Regions from separate parts of the Paenibacillus sp. P5_B5 genome, predicted to be linked through region 4. Evidence: riboswitches for the same ligand, from Rfam matches in the RefSeq annotation. Region 4 holds a riboswitch; each other region holds the start of a gene.

Region 1 (4,225 bases), on a different contig from region 4:
ACCATCAGATCGCCTTCCTCAAGGATATCCTCGGCAGCTGGTGCCACTATGACCCCACCTTTTTTATTAATCGCTACAATGGAGCATCCATATTTAGAACGTGGGTTCAGAACATGTAGGGAATGTCCATTTAGCTTTTTGGGAACGGCTAATTCCGCAATCGTATAATCGTCTGACAACTCGATATAATCTAGTAAGCTTGGAGAAACAAGCTGATGCGCAACACGAATGCCCATATCTCGCTCAGGATAGATTACACGATCGACTCCAATTTTCTCTAATACTTTACCGTGCAGCTCTGTCAACGCTTTCGCAACTACTTTGGTTACTCCGGAATCCTTAAGTACGATTGTCGTAAGTATACTTGCTTGGATATCATTGCCGATCGCTACAACCACACAGTCAAAATTACGGATTCCAAGTGATCGAAGAACCTCTTCATCCGTGCAATCTGCAACAACAGTATGAGTTAGTACATTGCTCATCTCGTTAACTCTCTCTTCATTAACATCGATACCAAGCACTTCGTATCCGAGCTTAATAAGTTCGCGAGACAATGATGAACCAAAGCGCCCTAAGCCAATTACGGCATATTGTTTATCAACCATTTGTTTTCTCTTCAATCCTTTCATAATACATACCAAATTATTAAGTTCCAAATTATAATGTTAACCAATCGTTATTTTACCTTCTTAACCTATTGTAACTTTACCCTCAGGATATCGAAATAGTTCTCTTTCAGTTTTAGGCCCGACTGCAATAGCAAGTGTAAGTGGCCCTAGTCGACCGACAAACATGGTAAGTAAAATCAATATTTTCCCAATAAGAGTTAAATCAGGTGTCAGTCCCATTGTTAGTCCAACAGTTCCAAATGCTGAAGTAACTTCAAACAAAATTTCTAGAAATGCGCTATCTTCCGTCGCAGAGAGTGCCATTGATACGAAGACAACAAGACCGAGTGCGAATATAGTTAAGGTAATAGATTTCAGAATGCGATCCTTAGCTAGACGATAACGAAAGAGGACAATATCTTCTTTACCGCGGATCATAGAAATGACAGCACCCACCATCACGGTGAAAGTTGTTGTCTTAATCCCTCCACCAGTAGAACCCGGAGATGCACCAATGAACATCAGAATAATGATAAAGAATTGTGTTGCTTGTCTTAACGCACCAATATCAACCGTGTTAGCTCCCGCCGTTCGAGGAGTTACCGATTGAAAGAATGAAGCTAATATTTTACCGCCTGTATCAAGCGATCCAAACGTCTTCGTATTCGAGTATTCGAATATAAAAATAACAATTGCACCAAATGCGATTAAGAATCCAGTGGTTGTTAAAACAACCTTAGTATGTAGGGAGAACTTCCGGAATGATCGATTCTCAACTACGTCAGCCATAACAATAAAACCAATACCACCTAGTATAATCAGACTCATAGCCACTACGTTAACAACGAAATCATTCGAGTACTTCGTTAATGAGGAGAACTGTCCCGAGACTCCTCCAAATAAATCGAACCCCGCATTATTGAACATTGAAATCGCATGAAAAATGCCATAGTAAATTCCTTTGGCTATTCCTAAATCGAATGACCAACGAATCGAAAAGATAACGGCTGCTACCCCTTCTATCATAAGCGAGTATATCAATAGCTTGCGAAACAATCGCACGATGCCTTCCATAGAACCTGCATTGACTGCTTCTTTAAGCAGCAATCGTTCTCGAAGCGAGATTTTCTTGCGTAGCATGAGTGCATACATCGTTGCAAAGCTCATAAAACCTAATCCGCCAATTTGAATAAGACAGATAATGACGACTTGCCCAAACATCGTGAACGAGGTTCCTGTATCTACCACTACTAACCCTGTCACACAGGTTGCTGAGGTAGCCGTAAACAACGCATCGATAAAACTTAATGATTGACCATTTGCTGATGCAATCGGTAGTGCTAGTAAACACGCCCCAATTAGAATAATTAAAGCAAAACCAATAACTAAAATTTGAGACGGTGATAATCTACGAATCTTGCGCTTAACTTTCATATATCCCCCTACAATAAGAAGTGAAACTAATAAACTCTTACCCAAAAACAAAAAAAAGACACCTGAAACTAGTGTCAACGTATAGTTAACTGACACATAGCCTACGAGGTTAGCTGACGGATTCGGACGGCAGTTACGCCCTAATTGATAGACTGATCACCTTTATGGATCAATCTAACAAAATTCACCCCTAATATTGGTTCCCCCGTTTTCTCTTCTAGAAATTCGGCTTTTTATTCAATTGATTTGAATTATATCGCTTGGTTCATAGGTTTACAATAGCTTGATTCACTGAAATCAGGCGATATGAACAGATTCAACTTGTTTTATAGAGTAAAGTAAAGCTATATCCTTGTATATCTCATTATATTTGCTATTTGCTTGCGTTATCTAATCTGTCTGAAAGCTTTATTGAATTTATTGTTCCGTATTTTCCTTAGGTTCATTCAATGCATCCAGAATTTGTTTAGCTAGCTTATCTCCAATCCCAATTTCATGAAAATCATCTACACTTGCTTCTTTCATTTTTTTGACTGAACCAAAATGCAAGAGCAGCTTCTTACGACGTTTCTCTCCGATCCCTGGAATCGCATCAAGCTGAGAGGATACCATTGATTTCGATCGTGTTTGTCTATGAAATGTAATTGCAAAGCGATGGACTTCATCCTGAATTCGCTGTAAGAGATAGAATTCTTGGGAATCTCTAGGTAGCTGAACTACTTTTACAGGATCTCCAATTAACAGCTGGGAGGTCTTATGCTTCTCATCCTTCTTAAGTCCGCATACAGGAATGTATAGGCCTAACTCATTCTCAAGTATATCTAGCGCAGCTGACATTTGACCCTTACCACCGTCAACAATAATTAAATCGGGCAGCGTCAAATTCTCTTTAAGCGCACGTTCATATCTGCGTCTAATAACCTCGCGCATGGATTCATAGTCATCTGGTCCCTGCACTGTGCGAATTTTATATTTGCGATATTGTTTACGGTCTGGCTTCCCGTCGGTGAATACAACCATTGCAGATACTGCATCTGTTCCTTGAATATTGGAGTTATCAAAGGCTTCAATTCTTCCGACATGGTTAATTCCTAACCAGCTTCCAAGTCCTGATGTTGCTCCCAATGTACGCTGCTCATCTCGCTCCAATAATCGGAACTTATCCTGAAGTGCGACTTCAGCATTGCTGGTTGCCATATCAACCATTTGCTTTTTTAGACCCCGCCTCGGGAAGAGTACCTTCACCTTCAGCCAGCTTTCAAGCGAATTCTTGATATCATTCGCATCGGAGGCTGCTGCAACATCATCATTAACAATAGTATTTTCATCAGCATTATTAACATCAGCATCATCAGCGACATCATCATTAACAGCATCATTAACAACAACATTAACACCATTATTAATCTCATTAGCATCAATTACTGTTTCAGGCTCATCCACATTCTTCGATGGAGGCATCGGCAAGAAAATTTCCTTTGGTAAAGCGGGATTCTCACTATAAACCTGCGTCACATACGTAATGAAATCATCGTACTCTTCACCGTAGAATGGGAATAGTGATACATGACGTTCAATCATTTTCCCTTGACGCATGTACTGAATTTGCACACTCATCCAGCCCTTGTCTACGCTATATCCGAAGACATCCCGATCAAGGGTGTCGTTAATCGTAATCTTCTGCTTCTCCATCACAGCATCAATATACTGGATTAAATCACGCAGTTCTTTAGCCCGTTCGAATTCAAGATCTTCCGAAGCTTTGAGCATTTTCTCCGTCAGATCTGCCTTAACAGCATCATGTCCGCCATTCAAAAAGCGGACAATCTCATTCACCAGCGCATCATTCTGCGCTGCTGTCACGTCAAACGCGCACGGCGCAAGACACTGTCCAAGGTGATAATATAAACACACCTTGTCTGGCAGTTTCCGGCATTTGCGCAGCGGATAGAGCTTATCCAGCAGTCGCTTCGTCTGCTGGGCAGCAAACGCATTCGGATAAGGGCCAAAGTATTTGCCCTTATCCTTCACAACACGCCGCGTTACTTCCAGACGCGGGTGCGGTTCATTCGTTACCTTGATATAAGGGAACGTCTTATCGTCCTTAAGCAGCACGTTGTAACGTGGCAAGTGCTGCTTGATCAAGTTGCACTCTAGAATGAGTGCCTCCATGTTAGAGG
Region 2 (4,225 bases), on a different contig from region 4:
CATTAACGACAACGGTACTTGATGCTAAGTCAGGAATAATCTTCGCTTCAAGCTCCGTTCGATCTTCAATGAGTGCTTTATACATTTCGGCAATAATCTTCACTTCGGTAAAAGTTTGAGTACCAATTACAATTTCGTTGCTAGAGCCGCAGCCCGTTAATAAAGCCATTGATGCTAGAAGTAGACTTGCTACTCCCACCTTCATCCGTTTAGGTAGCATATTGAATTCCCCCTTCTGTTCCTTTGCCGATCCTAATTAAGCCGTAACAGAACTTGTTCTGCCATAACGGCGTGCAAGTACACGCTCAAGCCAGCCAAGTAATGCATCTGCGAGCAAGGCTAACACGATCGCACCACCAGCACCAGTAACAATCAATTCGATCTTATTAACCCCAAGACCAGCAACAATTAACTGTCCTAAGCCACCTGCTCCAATAAGTGTAGCGAGTGTCGCCCAGCTGATAATATAAACGGTCGTAATCCGAATACCTGACATAATATAAGGCAGCGCAAGCGGCAATTGAACCTGCAAAATACGTTGTATCGTACTGTAGCCCATGCCCCTCGCTGACTCCAATACACTTGAATCAACTGATTGGAAGCCATCGTACGTATTACGAAGAATTGGCATGATGGAATAGAGGAAGAGCGCCATAATCGCCGGCTTCATCCCGATTCCAAGAAACGGAATAAGAACAGCTAACAAGGCTAAGCTTGGTATCGTCTGTAATAAATTCGCCAAGAAGAATACCACGCTGTTCAACCATTTGAACCTGTTATTATAGACAAGGAGAATTGCGAGTGGGATGGATACAATACAGCCTAGAAGAACAGAAATTGCCGTAATGGTTAAATGCTCCTGTAATGCCGTAAAAATATCTCCACTTCGCTCTGAAAAGAAAGTTAGTAAATCGTTCATCATTTAGCCTCCTCTCCGAGGCTCAACGCATACTGATCAATTAGAGCTGGGTAAACCTCATTCAGATGGCTGACAATACTACCTCTGGTTAGTAGTCCAACCAATCTGCCCGTGTCATCAACAACTGCAAGGTTCGATAACCGATGATTAGTCATCATCTCGACAGCTTCAGGCAAAATAGTTCCAGGAGACACCTGATAGGCAATCAGACGCATCACATCCTGTACCGTCTTGTCTTCCCCACCGAATTCATGCAGCACACGATAAATGGATACAATCCCAAGCAGCTTACGATAACGATCGACTACAAATAAGCTGTCCACCTTACGAGCCTCCATCATCTTAATTGCTTCTGCTAAACCACGATTCGGGTAGGTTGTTGCTGGCTGTGTCACCATCACATCATCCACAGTCGATACGCGCATAGGCTCTCCGAGCTGTGTTGACTCCACATTCTTCTGTCCGATGAATGTACGCACAAAATCATTCGCTGGATAACGTAAGATTGTTTCTGGTGTGCCAGCCTGTATAATTTCTCCATCCTTCATCAGTACGATGGTATCGGCGATTTTAATAGCCTCATTCATATCATGCGTAACGAAGATAATCGTCTTCTGCAAGTCCTGCTGTAGACGAATTAATTCATCTTGAAGCTGTTCACGACTAATCGGATCAAGTGCGCTGAAGGGCTCATCCATCAGAATAATATCAGGATCCGCTGCTAATGCTCGGATAACACCAATCCTCTGCTGTTGACCACCACTTAACTCTGAGGGATAACGATGACTATAAACTTCAGGTTCTAGATTAACCATCTCCATCAGTTCATTCACACGCTGATCAATTTTGCTCTGCTCCCACTTCAATAAGTGAGGAACTACCGCAACATTCTTTGCAATTGTCATATGTGGAAATAACCCTACGTTCTGAATCACGTAACCTACTTTACGTCTAAGCTCAACCGGGTTCTTCTCTGAAATATCCTCACCATTAATCAGCACTTTACCGCTCGAGGCTGTAATGAGCCGATTAATATGCTTCATTGTCGTTGACTTTCCACAACCACTCGGACCAATAATAACCGTAAGCTCACCCTTCTTAATCGTCAGATTAATGTCTTTGAGCGCTTGAAAACCATCATCATATACTTTATTGACATGTTGAAATTCAATCACATTTATTTCCCCCTATCCAAATATATAGAAAAAGACCCCAACACAAAAAAAACGACTAATGAGTCATTTTGATGTGAATTAGGGTCATTTAAAAACACAGCCTGAACAATATTAATTGTGTATCACTGCAAAAAACCCGAATATAAATTCGGGTCATGGTTGTTCAATATAAAAATATGACCCATCTTCTGCAAACGAGGTTAGCTGACGGACTCGGAATAGATGGTTTCCTACGCATGACTGCGATTCGCCCCAGAAATGGTTCCCCCGCTCCCTAAATTAGGAACTAAGCGTACCTTAATGTTATTAGAATATCCCAATTATGTCAACTCTACTATCAAATGTCTTAAAAATAGCCATTTTATGTATACCATTGGTATCAACGTTTATCATTAAATTTTGGCCAATAACGTTTGTTACTAATTTCCAAGCAGGATTAAAACAATATGACACGCTATTGGCGCGAATAATGGTAAAATAGAATAGATGCCTTACCAACCAATCCTAAGATAAAGAAGGGACTATCATGATTATTCTAAAGACGAAGCAAGAAATCGAGGACATGCGAGTTTCAGGGAAATTATTGGCTCAGTGTCATCAGGAATTGAAGAGCAAGATCAAGCCAGGTGTTACTACACTTGAAATAGATCAATTTGTTGAGAATTTCTTACGAAAACATGGAGCTACACCCGAACAAAAAGGATACCATGGATTCCCATTTGCAACCTGCGCATCCGTTAACGATGTAATCTGCCATGGATTTCCAAAGAATGAACCCTTAAAAGAAGGAGACATTGTAACAATTGACATGGTCGTCAATCTCAATGGTGCATTGTCCGATTCCGCGTGGAGCTACCGAGTAGGCGAAGTATCCGAACAAGCAGATAAGCTGCTAACTGTGACTGAAAAAAGTCTCTTTCTTGGCATTGAACAAGCGGTTGTTGGCAACCGAATTGGCGATATTGGCCATGCTATTCAGCAATATGCCGAGGCGAATGGCTTCTCCGTAGTTCGTCACTTTATTGGGCATGGAATAGGCAAAACCATGCACGAGGATCCGCAGGTACCTCACTACGGTTCCCCAGGTAAAGGCGTACGTCTTAAAGCTGGTATGGTAATTACAATTGAGCCGATGCTCAACACAGGCTCTTATCAAATCAAGATGGATAGCGATGGTTGGACCGCAAGAACTATCGATGGCGGTCTATCCGCCCAGTATGAGCATACACTTGCCATTACGGATGATGGTCCTATTATTTTGACACAGCTATAATCAGGAGTAGTTAATGAAAATGACCGGAAGAACCCTCAGGTTCGATCCGGTCATTCTTGTTAAGAGAGCGTTGTAAGGGAGAGAATAAGTAATATTAGTCTAAGTAACCAGCAATCCCCTGTTTGATCAGGTAGTCCATTTCTGCATCCAGAATGGCTTCAACCGTAATTTCGTCTAGCTTCACTTCTCGCTGACCCATAATATAATCCACAAGATCATCACTATCGATGTCCACTTCACCTTTAGCATCTGCCTTCGCGTTATCCATAAATACCTGCTCATGCTTGAGGACAAGCTTAATGTTATGTGAATCCGCCTTCGTTTTATCTGCTATGTACTGCAAGAGCTCTTGCTCGTTTAACTTCTCGCTCATGATTGTCATCTCCTAAATGTATTGATGTTGCCATTGTAACATAAGGCTTCCAAAATACGATGATTAGAATTCAATTTATAGGCTCAGCCCCAAAACCAGTGGTTAAAGATTGTCAGTGCCCATAAATGACCGCTGCGTTAACGGATTATCCTTACGATCGCTGTTGCCCCCAGATTTCTTGATCATATACCGCTTAGAGCGGTAGAAATCCGGTGGCAAAGGCGAACGCTTCGCTTCTTCAGGACAATTCCGTTCCCTCCGCTACGATCTACGTTTAGCTTTTTCTAGCAAGCACTGATTATGACTTAGAGCCCAATTTATTACCAGAAATTGTCTTTCATACAAACTTGTTAACAGGTAAATAGTTAGGTATACTAATATAGTATAAATTTAAATATTAAAGTTTATAACAACATAATTTAAGGAGGTTATCATGGAAGCCGGCAGCAGTCAAGGCCAACAACTCTTAAATGTTATGGCCAAAC
Region 3 (4,225 bases), on a different contig from region 4:
AAGACATTAATTACTTGATCCTCGGGAAGCTCGGTTTTTCCAAAGGCTCTTCCGTAAAAATCACCCTGTTTCCCATCTGTTAAATAAATTTGAAAACCCATACTAGCGATATGTGGAAAATATTCATCTTTACTAAGTTTGGGTGTTCGCTCATACAGGGTTTTAATTTCCTTTGAGATATGAATTAATTTCTCTTCGTAATATTTTTTTAAATTCGTTTGGTAATGAATACTGGTCGCTAGGAGTGCCATTGTACTGCTGATAAGAGCGATTAAGATAGCGATAAGGACTATTCGGACGTAGAGGGTTCTCATGCTTCTTGCACCTCAAGCTTATATCCGATTCCTCGAACTGTTGTGATGATAAAATCATTTGAATAATCGCTAAATCGCTCACGAAGTCGTTTGATATGAACATCAACGGTTCGATTGTCACCTTGGAAGTCTGCTCCCCAGATTAAATCTACTAGTTCCTCGCGGGTGAAAATACGCCCTGGAAAGCTAGCGAGCTGAGATAAAAGCTCAAACTCCTTGAGTGGTAGAACTTGAATGTTATCACCATGAATGACTTCATAGCTCTTACGATTAATAATGGTGTTATTTAATTTAATGACTTCAGATGAAACCATTCGGTAACGACGAAGTAGGGCTTTAATTCGAAAGAGTAGTTCCTTGGGTTCAAAGGGCTTGACCATATAATCATCTGTACCGGCTAGAAAGCCCGTTTCGATATCTTTGGCTTGTCCTTTGGCAGTGAGCATAATAACAGGAATATCATAGTGTGTGCGAATTTCTTCACATAGCTGCCAACCATTCTTGATCGGCATCATCACATCAACAACTGCTAGATGAATGTTCTCTTGTTCAAGTATTGCTGCAGCAGCACCGCCATCTTCAGCTTCATGTACCGTATAGCCTTCTCTTTTTAGTAGCAGGCCTACAAGCTCCCGAATATGTGGATCATCATCAGCGATGAGAATCTGTCTACTCATGTTATTCCCACCTATGGTTTAGACTTGGTTTCCCTTACAGATTATCTTTAAACATTATGATTTGCAAGTTCAATGTTAGAGACATGCTCGAATATGTGACTAAAATTATTCTTATTAATAGCACTTTGCTTATCAACTTCAATTATTTAATTTTGAATTGATGAGCTGTTTGCTGCAGAGTTTCAGCTAAATGGCTAATTGAGTCAGCAGATGCAACAATGTTCTCCATTGACGCAAGTTGTTCCTCCGTATAGCTTGATATGGATTCAGTCGTGTTAGCGGTGTTCTCAGACATTCGCTTCATTTCTTGCAAGGACGCTGCAACCTGCTGTGCTCCCGCGGATAGCTCCTGTGAAGCGGCGGATGCGTCTTGAATAAGAGTCACAGTATTCTTCGTCGCTTGATGAATCCGATTAAAGGCTTCTCCTGTTTTTATTACGGATTCAACTCCAATATTCACTTCTATTTCACTTCTATGCATTTCTGTTACAACAAATGTGATGTTGCCTTGAATACTGCTAATGAGCTCCGATACTTGCAGTGCAGAATGATTAGAGCGATCTGCAAGTTTCCGAACCTCGGAAGCAACTACAGCGAAGCCTTGACCCGCTTCCCCAGCTCGAGCCGATTCAATCGCAGCATTGAGTGATAATAATCTTGTCTGATTAGCGATTTCTGTAATGACTTGAACGATTGAACCAATCTGCTGTGAGCGATCATTAAGCTGCTCAATAACGATCGATAAATCACTGATCGTGGCATGTAGAGAAGTCATTTTCTCTGTAGTCTCAGCTATAAATAAACTACCTTGATCAGCTTCATTAGCCATACTTTCAGATACACCAAGTGTAATGGTAGATGTCTCTGAAATCCGCTGGATAGCTGCCGCCATCTCTTCCATTGCATTTGCATTCTCCTCAACACTTCTGGCTTGTGTGTGAGTGAGTAACGAAATTTGCTGGACGGAAGAAGAAATATGGTTGCTCGCTTCCGTTACTTCATGTGTTGATTGAGCTAAAGCCCCGAGCTTCTGTGATACTTGATCAGAGCTTGTGCTGATTTCTGTTACAAGCTTAAGAATGTTCTGACGCATGAGTGAGAACATTCTTCCGAGTTGTCCGAGCTCATCCTGATTCTTGATGAGTAGGAAGTCACCCGTAAGATCACCTTTTGCGATTTGCACCGTTTGTTCACTTACAATAGAGAGTGGCTTAGCTATATGCCTAGCGAATAAATAGGAAAATAGTAGACCTGCCAAGAAGCAACTCGCAAGTGTGATGAGAAGGGTCTTAAGGATATTGGTGAGTCCTTGGTTGTAATCCTGCATATAGGATCCAGCAGAGACAATCCAGCCCCAATTCTCGTAATACGCACTGTATACTACCTTGAGCGCCTCCTTTTCGGAATTCGGTAAAGGCCAGTTATATTTGGTTAATCCGCCACCGCTTTTCGCTTTAGCGATAACGTCTTGGATATAGTAGAAACCGTCACTTGTTTTTCTGTCCCATATGCTTTGACCTTCTAGCTTTGGATGTGCCAGCAGCATACCTTGATCATCAAGTACGTAATAGTACCCGTGCTCACCCAAATCAATATCTTTATTGATCGTTCTTATACCCCCCTGCTTAGAATCAAGTAAGGCTGTTTTCACTTTTTCTTGTGCTTCTTCTTTAGATAAAGTTCCATTCTTTACGGATTCATCAAATGAGGTAATCAGAGCAAGTGCCATGGCTACGTTATTTTGAATGTTTTTTTCAATAAGTGTGTTTGTTTCCTTGGATGACGATTGATAACTGATTGTTCCGATAATAATTATTGGAACGATTAACAGAATTAAACATGCAGTAAGGAGTTTGGTGCGAATCGTTATTGTAGGTTGTAATGATTTATCTTTGCTCATATAGTTCTCCTCCAGTTTATTCCAGTTTCTTCTTGCTATAGCAGTAACAATGCCATTTACACCCAGTATTTCGACAAATTCCTACAAAGACCTTTTGATAATGAATAATAATTTTCAGACATATGTTAATTTTGTGACTTAATAGAGTAATTATTTGATTATTTTAATAATCGCGTCAACTAGTTGAATACAACCATATCTACCATTAATTTGGGAATGAAAGAGTTGGTAGAGGATGTTACTATGGTTTAGTACCACAATCAAGTCGAAGCTCATTGAGCGCGGGGGAACCGTTGTTTTTGTGGGGTGAAACCATTTGATATGGTAGAGGATTGCTCTTTATCTCGAACCCGTCAGCTAACCTCGTAGGCTACCAAAGGAGAGTAAGATATGAAAAAGAGTTTTAAGAAAGTAGCAGTAACAAGTTCGCTAGCATTAGTTATGATGGTGTCGGCTGGAGCTGGAGCAGCATCCGCCGCTACAAATAATTCGTGTCAGTTGCCAGATAATGAGTCTGCTAATCAGATCATAAAGAAGATTAATAGTGATCTTCAGACGAAAATTAAAAATCCGGAATTCGGAAACATTCATATTGTATGGCCTCCGCAATGGAAGGATTCGGTTACAGGTAAGCCAGGTACCGGTACTAAGCCGGGCACAGGTACTAAACCAGGTACAGGTACTAAGCCGGACACAGGCACGAAGCCTGATACAGGCACTAAGCCAGGAACAGGTACTAAACCAGATACGGGCACTAAGCCGGATACAGGCACTTCTCAATTTACACAAGAGGTTGTTAAACTTGTTAATGATGAGCGGGCAAAAGTTGGTGCTAAGCCACTAACTATGGACACAGCTCTTTCAAATATGGCGCTAGATAAAGCAAAGGATATGTACACTAATAATTATTTTGATCATAATTCACCAAGATACGGTTCACCATTCGATATGATGAAGTCTTATAACATTTCTTATCGCACAGCGGGTGAGAACATTGCTAAAGGGCAGCGTTCTCCAGCGGATGTTATGAAAGCCTGGATGAACAGTGCGGGTCATAAGGAAAACATCCTAAACCCTAACTTTACGAAAATAGGTGTAGGATATTATCAAGGTGTATGGGTACAAGAGTTCATAGGTTAATTTCAATAGAGACTAACGTTAGGCATGAAATATGTCTTTCGTTAGTCTTTTTTTTGTGAATATATCAGCATATGTTTTGGCGGTTATCGATAAATTGATTAAATTTTTCGATTATCGTAGAATTACTATCTATATAAGATGTTAGATTATTATGCTGAATGATATGGGGGGGATTCAATGTTTCGGATCATAGA
Region 4 (4,225 bases):
GCAAGAGATTGGTCGGTATGAAGCATGTCAAGCTATGAAGTTCTGGTTCGAAGGGGATCAGGAAATTAGTCATCTGATATCTGCTTTTCAAAATGATGAGCATAGCGTTTTATGTGCTGTAACCCTGTGGGAAGGTCTCGATATACCAGGCCCGTCTTTGTCTAATGTGATTATTTGGTCATTACCATTTCCTCCGAACGATCCTGTATTCTCTGCCAAGCGTCAAGCTGCCGCTGAGCCATTCACAGAGGTTGATCTGCCATATATGCTGCTTCGCCTTAGACAAGGAATAGGGCGGTTGATCAGATCTAGTGACGATCACGGTGAAGTGACCATTTTGGGACAAGAGCTGCATCATAATGAGCTGGTAAAAGAGAAGATTAAAGAAATCATGCCAACTGGTGTTAGTATGAGTGTGAGTGTGTAACATATAGCCAAAGCTAGCTAAGCCTAGTCTAGATAAAGCCTCCTATGACAGAATATAGTCTGTAGGAGGCTTACTTACGTTATGTAATTGAACTGTATAATACTCCTTTGTCATGACTTTGTAAATCGTATTTTCAAAATAATTAGTGTTTTCATAATTAATTTCCGCCCATTATTGAAGATCCCTTTTAAAACTACGAAATCATGAGTAATAGCGAGCAAATGGTATGCATCTTGTGGATCAATCGTTATTTATGTTCGCAATTATGCTTATTTGGCTCTATCTTGATTGCAGATCGACTTTACAAGTTTTGCTAGCAGGAGTAATATTCAAAACGTGATTTGAATTGATTAAGTTTCGATTCGCTGATCGCTGAATTCCCGCCTATGGGAATCGGGGGAACCAATGGGTGTAGTCATTGTACGATGTGAGAGTCGTGCATGCTGCCTCTGGGGTGAATCTTGTATGTATCCGTGAATTGCGTCACGAAATTATACATACGAGTAGGGCGACTCTCACCGCCCGAATCCGTCAGCTAACCTCGTAAGCGTGGTAACTGGGCATAAGGACGATATTTTGAATTTCTTTGCGTCAATGCTCTATGAGAGAGGATGATGAAGCTTGTGATCGTATAGCCGACCACAGGGCTTAAGTCTCTGTGGTTTTTTAGTACAATTTTTTGAAAATATTGATTCATTTATGAAAATGAATAATGCAATTGTAGTTCTTTATCGCTGAATCTCCGGGTGCAACATTTGGAGAACGGGGGAACCAATCGGTAGCTGATATCCAGCACCATGGGGTGAATCTTCTATATATTAAGAAGCATGACTGAAGTCATGAGATCTTACATATGAAGTAGGGCGACTCTTACGCCCGAATCCGACAGCTAACCTCGTAAGCGTACCAAGAGAGGCAACAATTTCGTGCGAATTAGACACGGCTAATTTAGCTGTGCTCTTCAAAGAGCCACGGGAATCGTTCCTTTCCTGTGGCTCTTTGTCTATTTCACAGTGTTAATTGTTGCTTAAATCATGTCAGGAGGAAAGACAAGTGATTGAGCAGGAAGTAATTCTCGTATCCGCCCCCAATAAAACAGGCGAGAATTTTATGAAACAATTAAAACTTAAAGGGTTACCTTTTATAGCATTATCCAATAACAAAAATGATAGTGACCGAATTAGTAAATTAGGTGCTGAACAAGTTGTAATCGTAGACAGTGGAGGACATGAGACTTGGATAATTCCAGACCTACCGATCGGCAACGTGTATTTGTTTGAAAACAGTTTTAATCTGTGTTGTCGGTATATTCAGATGTGTCGCGGCTGGACTTCTAAACCAATCTACGTCATTACACATAGCTTCAATCCAAGATTAGTGTATCGGGGACTTGGTGCTGAGTATGTGATCTATACACACAACGATGACGTTTCGTTTCTGATTCAGGATGATAGAGGGAGGGAATCCAAATGAATGATCTATATATGGTTCTTCTGCTAGCAGGTACATTTCTCGTGTTTTATGCTTTCTTAGTTTGGTGTGATCGAATTGTTGATGAATCTGGAGGAGAGCGCAAATGATGATCATCGGTATAATTGCTATTTTTGTATTTGTTTATTTAGTTTACGCGCTAGTGAATCCAGAGAAGTTCTAAATATAGGAGGAAGTTAGATGGGCATCATACAAATTATTGCAGTGATTGTGCTGTTAATCCTAATCGTTAAACCTTTAGGTACGTATATCTATCATATTTTTTCAAATCAAGCTAACCGTACCGACAAAATATTTGGTCCAATTGAGAATGTCATATACCGATTGATCGGACTCAAGAATCGTGCTGAAATGTCATGGAAACGATATGCACTCACTTTAATTGCAGTCAATATAGCTTTAGTGGCAGTGAGTTATTTGATTCTACGGATCCAGCAGATTTTACCGCTCAATCCAAGTGGAATCTCCAATATGGAATCAACACTTTCATTCAATACAGTCATTAGCTTCATGACGAATACAAACCTGCAGCATTATAGTGGTGAAACAGGATTAACCTATTTCTCACAAATGGCCGTGATTATCATGATGATGTTCACTTCTGCCGCAACCGGTATTATTGTAGCTATTGCATTTATCCGGGGATTAACTAGTAAAGGCAAAACGCTCGGTAATTTTTTCGTAGACTTTGTCAAAGCACATATTCGCTTACTAATTCCACTCGCGATTATCGTGACTCTAGTTCTAGTAGCATTAAAAGTACCTCAAACCTTCAGTCCTAGCATTCAAGCAACAACAATTGAAGGGCAAACACAGCAAATACCTGTTGGACCTGTCGCTTCACTAGTTTCGATCAAGCATTTAGGTACGAATGGGGGTGGATTCTTCGGAGTCAATTCATCTCATCCATTTGAGAATCCGAGTCCACTAACGAATGTACTAGAAATTTTGTCGATGTGGTGTATACCAGCTGCACTGACCTTCACATTTGGTAAATTCGCTCGCAATAAGAAGCAAGGCTGGATTATTTTTGGCACGATGCTATTCTTGTTCGTCTCGTTCTTATCGCTTGCTTATTATTCGGAGAGTCAGGGAAATCCTGCAATTAACGCACTCGGTATAAATGCAACTCAGGGTAGTATGGAAGGTAAGGAAGTTCGATTCGGTATTCCGCAATCCGCCTTGTTTACAACCGTTACAACAGCAGCTACCACGGGGTCAGTTAACAATATGCACGATACATTGACGCCACTTGGCGGACTCGTCCCGCTAGGATTAATGATGTTAAATAGTGTTTTTGGCGGCGATGGTGTTGGACTTGTGAACATGCTCATGTATGCCATTCTAGCCGTATTCCTTTGTGGATTGATGGTTGGACGTACACCTGAGTTCTTGGGTCGCAAAATTGAAGCACGAGAGATGAAGCTTATAGCAATTGCCATATTAGTGCATCCGCTCATCATTCTAGGACCAACAGCTATTGCTTTGGTATCCGATTTAGGAACCGCAGCAATTACGAACACAGGGTTTCATGGTATATCCCAAGTTCTCTATGAATACACATCCTCTGCTGCAAACAACGGATCAGGATTTGAAGGACTAGGGGATAACACACCATTCTGGAATATTACAACAGGGCTCGTTATGTTGCTTGGACGATATATTTCGATCATCGCACTGCTAGGTGTTGCAGGATCACTAGTTAATAAACAATGGGTTCCAGAAACAATCGGTACTTTCCGTACAGACAATAAAATGTTTATGGGAATTCTGATTGCTACGGTATTGATTATTGGCGCTTTAACGTTCTTACCTGTTCTTGTATTGGGACCAATTGCTGAGTTTTTAACATTACGCTAGTCGATGAGGTGAAATAGAATGAGTTCAAACCGAAAGAATATGATATCAAGCGGCATGATTAATCATGCATTAAAAGATAGTTTTATTAAACTTAATCCAATCACAATGATGAAGAATCCTGTGATGTTCGTAGTTGAAATGGGTACAATTGTCGTTCTATTAATGACGATATGGCCTGGATATTTTGGAACACAGGATAGTGCCCGATTTAATTTCGTTGTGTTCTTAATCTTGCTTTTTACCGTTTTATTCGCGAATTTTGCAGAAGCACTTGCAGAAGGTCGGGGCAAAGCGCAGGCTGATTCGCTCAAAAAATCGAAAAAAGAAATTACAGCTAATAAGGTTATTGGCAGCGGAATTAAAGTAGTTCCTTCCACAGAACTGCGCAAGGGAGATATTGTTATCGTCTCGCAAGGTGAGATGATTCCTGGTGATGGGGATGTCATT

The links. Region 4 has a riboswitch for cyclic di-AMP ahead of AC1DOK_RS15490 (hypothetical protein). Riboswitches for the same ligand answer to the same signal wherever they lie in the genome.
Region 1: it holds a riboswitch for cyclic di-AMP, as region 4 does, so the genes downstream of both, AC1DOK_RS16465 (TrkH family potassium uptake protein) here and AC1DOK_RS15490 (hypothetical protein) in region 4, are expected to answer to the same signal.
Region 2: it holds a riboswitch for cyclic di-AMP, as region 4 does, so the genes downstream of both, AC1DOK_RS03915 (betaine/proline/choline family ABC transporter ATP-binding protein) here and AC1DOK_RS15490 (hypothetical protein) in region 4, are expected to answer to the same signal.
Region 3: it holds a riboswitch for cyclic di-AMP, as region 4 does, so the genes downstream of both, AC1DOK_RS08025 (CAP domain-containing protein) here and AC1DOK_RS15490 (hypothetical protein) in region 4, are expected to answer to the same signal.

What each region holds. Positions count from the first base shown of each region.
Region 1 covers NZ_JBFULK010000012.1:97,113-101,337, reverse strand. The annotation lists gene AC1DOK_RS16470 (potassium channel family protein) at 1-608, opposite strand, end outside; gene AC1DOK_RS16465 (TrkH family potassium uptake protein) at 693-2,045, opposite strand; cyclic di-AMP (ydaO/yuaA leader) riboswitch at 2,130-2,286, opposite strand; gene uvrC (excinuclease ABC subunit UvrC) at 2,463-4,225, opposite strand, start outside.
Region 2 covers NZ_JBFULK010000002.1:268,668-272,892, reverse strand. The annotation lists gene AC1DOK_RS03925 (glycine betaine ABC transporter substrate-binding protein) at 1-220, opposite strand, end outside; gene AC1DOK_RS03920 (ABC transporter permease) at 257-919, opposite strand; gene AC1DOK_RS03915 (betaine/proline/choline family ABC transporter ATP-binding protein) at 919-2,094, opposite strand; cyclic di-AMP (ydaO/yuaA leader) riboswitch at 2,269-2,397, opposite strand; gene map (type I methionyl aminopeptidase) at 2,621-3,367, shown strand; gene AC1DOK_RS03905 (hypothetical protein) at 3,462-3,740, opposite strand; gene AC1DOK_RS03900 (MarR family winged helix-turn-helix transcriptional regulator) at 4,174-4,225, shown strand, end outside.
Region 3 covers NZ_JBFULK010000005.1:42,685-46,909, forward strand. The annotation lists gene AC1DOK_RS08010 (sensor histidine kinase) at 1-314, opposite strand, end outside; gene AC1DOK_RS08015 (response regulator) at 311-991, opposite strand; gene AC1DOK_RS08020 (methyl-accepting chemotaxis protein) at 1,134-2,891, opposite strand; cyclic di-AMP (ydaO/yuaA leader) riboswitch at 3,145-3,278, shown strand; gene AC1DOK_RS08025 (CAP domain-containing protein) at 3,282-4,031, shown strand; gene AC1DOK_RS08030 (GNAT family N-acetyltransferase) at 4,209-4,225, shown strand, end outside.
Region 4 covers NZ_JBFULK010000011.1:86,066-90,290, forward strand. The annotation lists gene AC1DOK_RS15485 (ATP-dependent DNA helicase) at 1-427, shown strand, start outside; cyclic di-AMP (ydaO/yuaA leader) riboswitch at 788-993, shown strand; cyclic di-AMP (ydaO/yuaA leader) riboswitch at 1,150-1,347, shown strand; gene AC1DOK_RS15490 (hypothetical protein) at 1,481-1,900, shown strand; gene kdpF (K(+)-transporting ATPase subunit F) at 2,007-2,081, shown strand; gene kdpA (potassium-transporting ATPase subunit KdpA) at 2,099-3,778, shown strand; gene kdpB (potassium-transporting ATPase subunit KdpB) at 3,797-4,225, shown strand, end outside.